Regions from separate parts of the Pseudomonas sp. GW822-FHT02G04 genome, predicted to be linked through region 2. Evidence: predicted binding sites of a transcription regulator. Region 2 holds the regulator's gene; each other region holds the start of a gene.

Region 1 (2,264 bases), on a different contig from region 2:
GTGATGGACACGGTGCCGTCACGGCCAACGGTGAACGTCTGGGCGTTGTTCGGAATGACAATGGCCGGCTCCAGGGCAAAGCCGCTGGCGTTGACGATCTGGCCGTTGGAATCCAGGTGGAAGGTACCGTCACGGGTGTAGGACGTGGTGCCATCGGGCTGCAGAATCTGGAAGAAACCGCGACCATCGATGGCCATGTCCAACGGCTGCTCGGTGGTTTGCAGGCTGCCGGCAGTGAAGTTTTTCTGGGTGCCGACGATGCGCACACCGGTACCCACTTGCAGACCCGACGGCAGTTCGCTGTCCTGGGTCGACTGGGCGCCTGGCTGGCGTTTGATCTGATACAGCAAGTCCTGGAACTCGGCGCGGTCACGTTTGAAACCCGTGGTCGATACGTTCGCCAGGTTGTTGGAAATGGTGGTGAGGTTGGTGTCCTGGGCGGACAGACCTGTTTTGGCAACCCATAGAGCCGGAAGCATTCGATTCTCCTCGTGCGCCTGTTTTACGGCGCGACGTTCTGATAATTAGCTGATCTGCAAGACCCGAGCCATGGCCTGGTCATCGTCTTTGGCGGTGTTCATCATCTTGATGTGCAGCTCGAACTGCTTGGCCAGCGCCAGTACCGAAGTCATTTCTTCCACGGCATTGACGTTGCTCGACTCGAGGAACCCGGACACCAGTTTGACGCCGGCATCGGCTTGCGCCGGCTTGCCGTCCTTGGTGTGGATCGAACCATCCAGGCCTTTGGTCATGTTCTTGAAGTCCGGGTTGACCAGCTTGATGCGGTCGACTTCGGCCATCACACGCGGGCCTTCGCCCATCGCGCGGATGCTGACGGTGCCGTCTTCGCCGACTTCGATCTGCTGCTCGGGCGGCACGGCAATCGGCCCGCCATTGCCCATCACCGGCATGCCGTTGCCGGCGCGCAGTACACCCAGCGCGTCGACATTCAGGCTGCCGGTGCGCACGTAGCTTTCACCGCCATCGGGGTTTTGCACGGCGATCCAGCCGTTGCCTTGCACCGCGACATCGAGGTCGCGACCGGTTTGCACCAGTGCGCCCGGGGAGAAGTCGGTGGCCGGACGTTCGCTCATGGCAAACGCACGCGCCGGAAAGCTGTCACCAAACACCGGCATCGAACGGGCCTGCTCCAGGTCCTTCTGAAAACCATTGGTAGAGATGTTCGCCAGGTTGTTGGCATGAGCCTTCTGCGCCAGTGCATTCTGGCTGGCGCCGGTCATTGCCACATAAAGGTACTTGTCCACACTCTTTCCTCTGCATGCCGGACGTTTGCCGCCCACCGCTGTACTGCTGAGCCATAAGCAATTTGCAGACCAACTTTTTTCTGGCGGCGCCAGGCCCGGCAAACAAAGGACTTGAGGGGTTTAGAGGGGATTGGGGGAATGTATCGAAGACGAAAAACCGGCGGTGTTATGCCGCCAAGAGGCAAGGATCAGCCTGGACGCTGATCGTTCCCCTGTGGCGAGGGAGCTTGCTCCCGCTCGGGCGCGAAGCGGCCGCAAAACCTGCCTGCGCGATCTGCCTGCAATAATTCGGTTGATCGTTCCCACGCTCCGCGTGGGAATGCCTCAATGGACGCTCCGCGTCCGCTTATGGGACGCAGAGCGTCCCGGGCTGCATTCCCACGCAGAGCGTGGGAACGATCAGTCAGCCGGGCTCTTTGCCGACCTCATACTCGCGCAACTTATTGGCAATGGTGGTATGGGAAACCCCCAACCGCTTGCCCAGTTGCCGACTGCTCGGGTGCTCGGAATACAAGCGTTCCAGCACGGCTTTCTCGAAGCGCCCGACAATCTCGTCCAGCCCGCCCTCGAGGGAGAAATCGCCAAGCGGCTGACGCACGCCGTAGTCCGGCAGACGAATGTGCTCGGCTTTGACGGTGCCACCCTCACACAGGGAGACCGCCTGAAACAGCACGTTTTCCAACTGCCGCACGTTACCCGGCCAGTGATAATGACCGAGCCGCTCCATCGCCGCCGGTGCCAGTTTCGGCAGCGGGCAACCGATCTGTCGACTGGCCTGATCGAGGAAGTGCTCCACCAGCGGTGCTAGTCCGTCGAGGCATTCGCGCAGTGGCGGGATGTGCAGCGAGAGCACGTTCAAGCGGTGGTACAAGTCCTGACGAAATTCACCGCGAGCACACAGCTCGGACAAGTCCACCTGAGTCGCGCAGATTACCCGCACATCCAGATAAACCTCTTCATCGCTGCCGACACGACGGAAGCAACCGTCCTGCAGAAAGC
Region 2 (2,264 bases):
CCAGATCCGGCACTTCGCGATGGATGAGGTTGGCAATTTGCTCGAGGGCTTTCTTTTTACTGCCGCCCGGCACGTTCACGAGGGAACGGCCGGGGGTCAGGATGCTTTCAAGTCGGATCATGGGTTGGGAGTGTTAACGACCGGTAGCGCCCTGGAGGAGGCTCTGGGTCTTTTCCTTATGCTTTTTGAGTTGTTTATCCAGCTTGTCGGTCAGTGCGTCGATCGCTGCGTACATATCGGTATGTTCCGCGTTAGCGACCACTTCATTGCCGGGAATATGCAGTGTGGCTTCGATTTTCTGCTTGAGCTTCTCGACCGTCATCGTGACCTGCACGTTGGTGATTTTGTCGAAATGCCTCTCTAATCGTTCGAGTTTTTCGCCGATGTAGGTGCGAAGAGGTTCGGTCACTTCCAGTTGGTGTCCACTGATGTTGACTTGCATACAGCTTCTCCTTCGTTGCCAGTGCATAAAGCGGTAGATCAGATGATCTACCACTGGAACGCTGTGGCGTGGCTCTACATCAACCGCTTGCGTTCGCTCGAAGGCGCGATCCCGAGGGATTCGCGGTACTTGGCGACGGTGCGGCGAGCCACCTGAATGCCTTGTGCCTCCAGTAAACCAGCGATCTTGCTGTCACTCAACGGCTTTTTCTGATTTTCCGCAGCAACCAGTTTTTTGATGATCGCGCGGATCGCCGTGGACGAGCATTCACCGCCTTCGGAGGTGCTGACGTGGCTGGAAAAAAAGTATTTCAGTTCATAGATGCCCCGTGGGGTATGCATGAATTTTTGCGTGGTCACCCGTGAAATCGTCGATTCGTGCATGCCCACCGCTTCGGCGATGTCATGCAGCACCAACGGCTTCATGGCCTCGTCGCCGTACTCCAGGAAGCCGCGTTGATGCTCAACGATCTGGGTGGCCACTTTCATCAGGGTTTCGTTACGGCTTTGCAGGCTCTTGATGAACCAGCGAGCCTCCTGCAGCTGATTGCGCATGAAGGTGTTATCAGCGCTGGTATCGGCGCGGCGTACGAAGCCGGCGTATTGGGCGTTGACCCGCAGGCGTGGCACCGACTCCTGGTTCAGCTCCACCAGCCAGCGCTCGTTGTCCTTGCGCACGATCACGTCGGGAACGACGTATTCGGCTTCGGTGGACTCGATTTGCGAACCCGGGCGCGGGTTGAGGCTCTGGACCAGTTCGATCACCTGGCGCAGTTCATCTTCCTTGAGCTTCATGCGGCGCATCAGCTGGCTGTAGTCGCGGCTGCCGAGCAGGTCGATGTAATCGGTGACCAGGCGCTTGGCCTCGGTCAGCCAAGGGGTCTTGGCAGGCAGTTGGCGCAGTTGCAGCAGCAGGCATTCGCCGAGGTTGCGGGCGCCGATACCGGCGGGCTCGAATTGCTGGATGCGGTGCAGGACGGCTTCGATTTCGTCCAGTTCGATGTCCAGTTCCGGGTCGAAGGCCTCTAGGATTTCCTCGAGGGTTTCGTCCAGATAGCCCTGATTGTTGATGCAGTCGATCAGGGTCACAGCGATCAGGCGATCGGTGTCGGACATCGGTGCCAGGTTCAGTTGCCAGAGCAAATGGCTTTGCAGGCTTTCACCGGCCGAAGTACGGGTGGTGAAATCCCACTCGTCGTCATCGTTGCTCGGCAGGCTGCTGGCGCTGGTCTGGTAGACGTCTTCCCAGGCGGTATCGACAGGCAATTCGTTGGGAATGCGCTCGTTCCAGTCGCCTTCCTCAAGGTTATCCACCGTCGGGGCGGTTTCCTGGTAGGAGGGTTCCTGAATGTCGGCGTTGGGTTGCTGTTCGGCTTTGTCGGCCAAGGGGTCGGCGTTATCGAAGTCGTCGCCTTCTTCCTGGCGTTCGAGCATCGGATTGGACTCCAGGGCCTCCTGGATTTCCTGTTGCAGGTCCAGGGTCGACAATTGGAGCAGGCGGATGGCCTGTTGCAGCTGCGGTGTCATCGTCAGCTGCTGGCCCATTCTCAAGACTAGCGATGGTTTCATGGCAGGGGCTTAACACCTTATTCGCCGGCGCACATGCGCCATCCACTACAGGGCGCCGAAGCGCCAAACATAAGCAAATTATATGCCTGAAACTGAAGTGTTTGCCTAGAGCGCTGTAACAATAAAAAACTATTGATTTTTTATTGAGACGAGCACCGAGGCGACTGGTCAGGCACCTCAGCGCTTACAGGCGGAACTCATGGCCCAGATACACTTCCTTGACCAGTTCGTTGGCCAGGATGGTGGCGGAGTCA
Region 3 (2,264 bases), on a different contig from region 2:
TCGTCACCATGCTCCAGACCTTCGACACCAACGCGACTCAGGGTGGTGTTGGTAGCGATCACCGCATCCATCCCGGTTTCGATCAACGCCTGGGCGACTTGAGCGGTTTCTTCATCGCTCATGTCCGGCGCGATCTTGATCGCCAGCGGTACATGTTTGCCGTGGCGCAAGGCCAATTCCGCGCGGCGCGTGGCCAGGTCGGCGAGCAATTGCTTGAGCGAGTCGCCGAATTGCAGGCTGCGCAGGCCCGGCGTGTTCGGCGAGCTGACGTTGACCGTCACGTAGCTGGCATGGGCGTAAACCTTGTCCAGGCAGATCAGGTAATCGTCGACCGCACGTTCAACCGGCGTATCGAAGTTCTTGCCGATGTTGATACCCAGCACGCCCTTGTACTTGGCCGCGGCCACGCGAGCGAGCAAGTGATCGACGCCAAGGTTGTTGAAACCCATGCGGTTGATGATCGCCTCGGCTTGCGGCAAGCGGAAAATCCGTGGTTTCGGATTACCCGGTTGCGGGCGCGGGGTGATGGTGCCGATTTCGACGAAACCGAAACCCAGTTGGGCAAATCCGTCGATCGCCGCGCCGTTCTTGTCCAGACCGGCCGCCAGACCCACCGGGTTCGGGAATTCCAGGCCCATGACCGTCACCGGCATTTTTGCCGGTGCCTTGCACAGCAAGCCGTTGAGGCCCAAACGCCCGCCCGCGCCGATCAGGTCCAGGGACAGATCGTGGGAGGTTTCCGGGGAAAGTTTGAACAGCAGCTGACGGGCCAGGGTGTACATGGGCAGGCTTGACTCGGTTGGCGATGAGAGGCGGCGATTATAGCCGTGCATCAGAGCTTCACGCGAGGCGCGCGACAAAATCAGCCAGCGATGGCATATGCCTTGCACCAACATGGGCATCGGCACTCATGCCAACGACGGGATGAGTGGCAGGACAATGGCGTCGTCACCGCCTCTGCTCGCGCAGAGGCCATGGGACGACGTTTTTTTTTGGAAGGTGCAAATCGATGAATGAACCATCAGCCGGCCCACTGGCCTGGGTCAACGGCAGCGATGCCCCGGAAAAAACCGAAATCAACCTTGGCTTCATGGCCCTGAGCGACTGCGCCTCAGTGGTGGTCGCCGCCACCCAGGGCTTCGCCCAGCCTTATGGCCTGACCCTGAACCTCAAGCGCCAGTCGTCCTGGGCCAACCTGCGGGACAAACTGGTCAGCGGCGAACTCGACGCCGCCCACAGCCTGTACGGCCTGATTTACGCCGTGCACCTGGGCATCGGCGGCGTAGCGTCCACCGACATGGCCGTGCTCATGGGCCTGAACCAGAACGGCCAGAGCATCAACCTCTCCCACGGCTTGCAGGCCTTGGGCGTGACCAGTCCTGAAGCACTGGACCATCACGTGCACCAAAGTCGCCCAAAACTGACCTTCGCCCAGACATTTCCCACGGGCACCCACGCCATGTGGCTGTATTACTGGCTGGCGAGCCAGGGCATTCATCCATTGCAGGATGTCGACAGCGTGGTGGTGCCGCCGCCACAAATGGTCGCGCACCTGCAAGCCGGGCGCATCGACGGATTCTGCGTCGGCGAACCGTGGGCTGCCAGCGCGGTACAACAGAATCTCGGGTTCACGATGGCCACCACTCAGACCATCTGGCCCGATCACCCGGAAAAAGTCCTCGGCTGCACCCGCGCCTTCGTCGAGCAATACCCCAATACCGCCCGGGCCCTGGTGATGGCGATCCTCGAGGCCAGCCGCTTCATCGAAGCCAACCGCGAAAATCGCCGCAGCACCGCGCAACTGTTGAGCGCCCCCGAATACCTCGATGCCCCGCTCGACTGCATCGAACCGCGCTTGCTCGGTGACTATACCGACGGCCTGGGCAATCACTGGCAAGACCCGCACGCGATGCGTTTCCACGGCGGCGGCGAGGTCAATCTGCCGTATTTGTCCGACGGTATGTGGTTCATGACCCAGTTCCGTCGCTGGGGCTTATTGCGCGACGACCCGGATTACCTCGGCGTGGCCCGTCAGGTCCAGCAACTAGACTTGTACCGAGAGGCCGCCAGCGCTGTCGGTGTACCCGCCCAGTCTCAGGAAATGCGCAGCAGTCAACTGATCGACGGCAAAGTCTGGGACGGTTCGGACCCGGCCGGCTATGCCCGCAGCTTCACGCTGCACGCCATGAGCGACAGCGCTCCCCTTCTCGCCAGCCGCTGACAGGAGCCTGCGAATATGTTGCGTATCCTGCTGATCAATGACA

The links. The regulator sigma-54, encoded in region 2, starts transcription at its own class of promoters, with help from an activator protein. The targets are predictions, from matches to a motif close to ANTGGCATNNANNTTGCTNT.
Region 1: a site for sigma-54 is predicted at 1,320-1,339, ahead of AC1RO5_RS23975 (flagellar basal body rod protein FlgF). Genes of this name have one in related genera too.
Region 3: a site for sigma-54 is predicted at 872-891, ahead of AC1RO5_RS20690 (CmpA/NrtA family ABC transporter substrate-binding protein). Genes of this name have one in related genera too.

The regions. Positions count from the first base shown of each region.
Region 1 covers NZ_JBXANU010000023.1:59,939-62,202, reverse strand. Annotated here, with positions in the region: gene flgG (flagellar basal-body rod protein FlgG) at 1-479, opposite strand, end outside; gene AC1RO5_RS23975 (flagellar basal body rod protein FlgF) at 525-1,265, opposite strand; gene AC1RO5_RS23970 (sigma-54-dependent transcriptional regulator) at 1,669-2,264, opposite strand, start outside.
Region 2 covers NZ_JBXANU010000037.1:24,332-26,595, reverse strand. Annotated here, with positions in the region: gene ptsN (PTS IIA-like nitrogen regulatory protein PtsN) at 1-121, opposite strand, end outside; gene hpf (ribosome hibernation-promoting factor, HPF/YfiA family) at 134-442, opposite strand; gene AC1RO5_RS28810 (RNA polymerase factor sigma-54) at 517-2,010, opposite strand; gene lptB (LPS export ABC transporter ATP-binding protein) at 2,195-2,264, opposite strand, start outside.
Region 3 covers NZ_JBXANU010000017.1:127,184-129,447, reverse strand. Annotated here, with positions in the region: gene AC1RO5_RS20695 (quinone-dependent dihydroorotate dehydrogenase) at 1-782, opposite strand, end outside; gene AC1RO5_RS20690 (CmpA/NrtA family ABC transporter substrate-binding protein) at 1,010-2,221, shown strand; gene AC1RO5_RS20685 (ANTAR domain-containing response regulator) at 2,237-2,264, shown strand, end outside.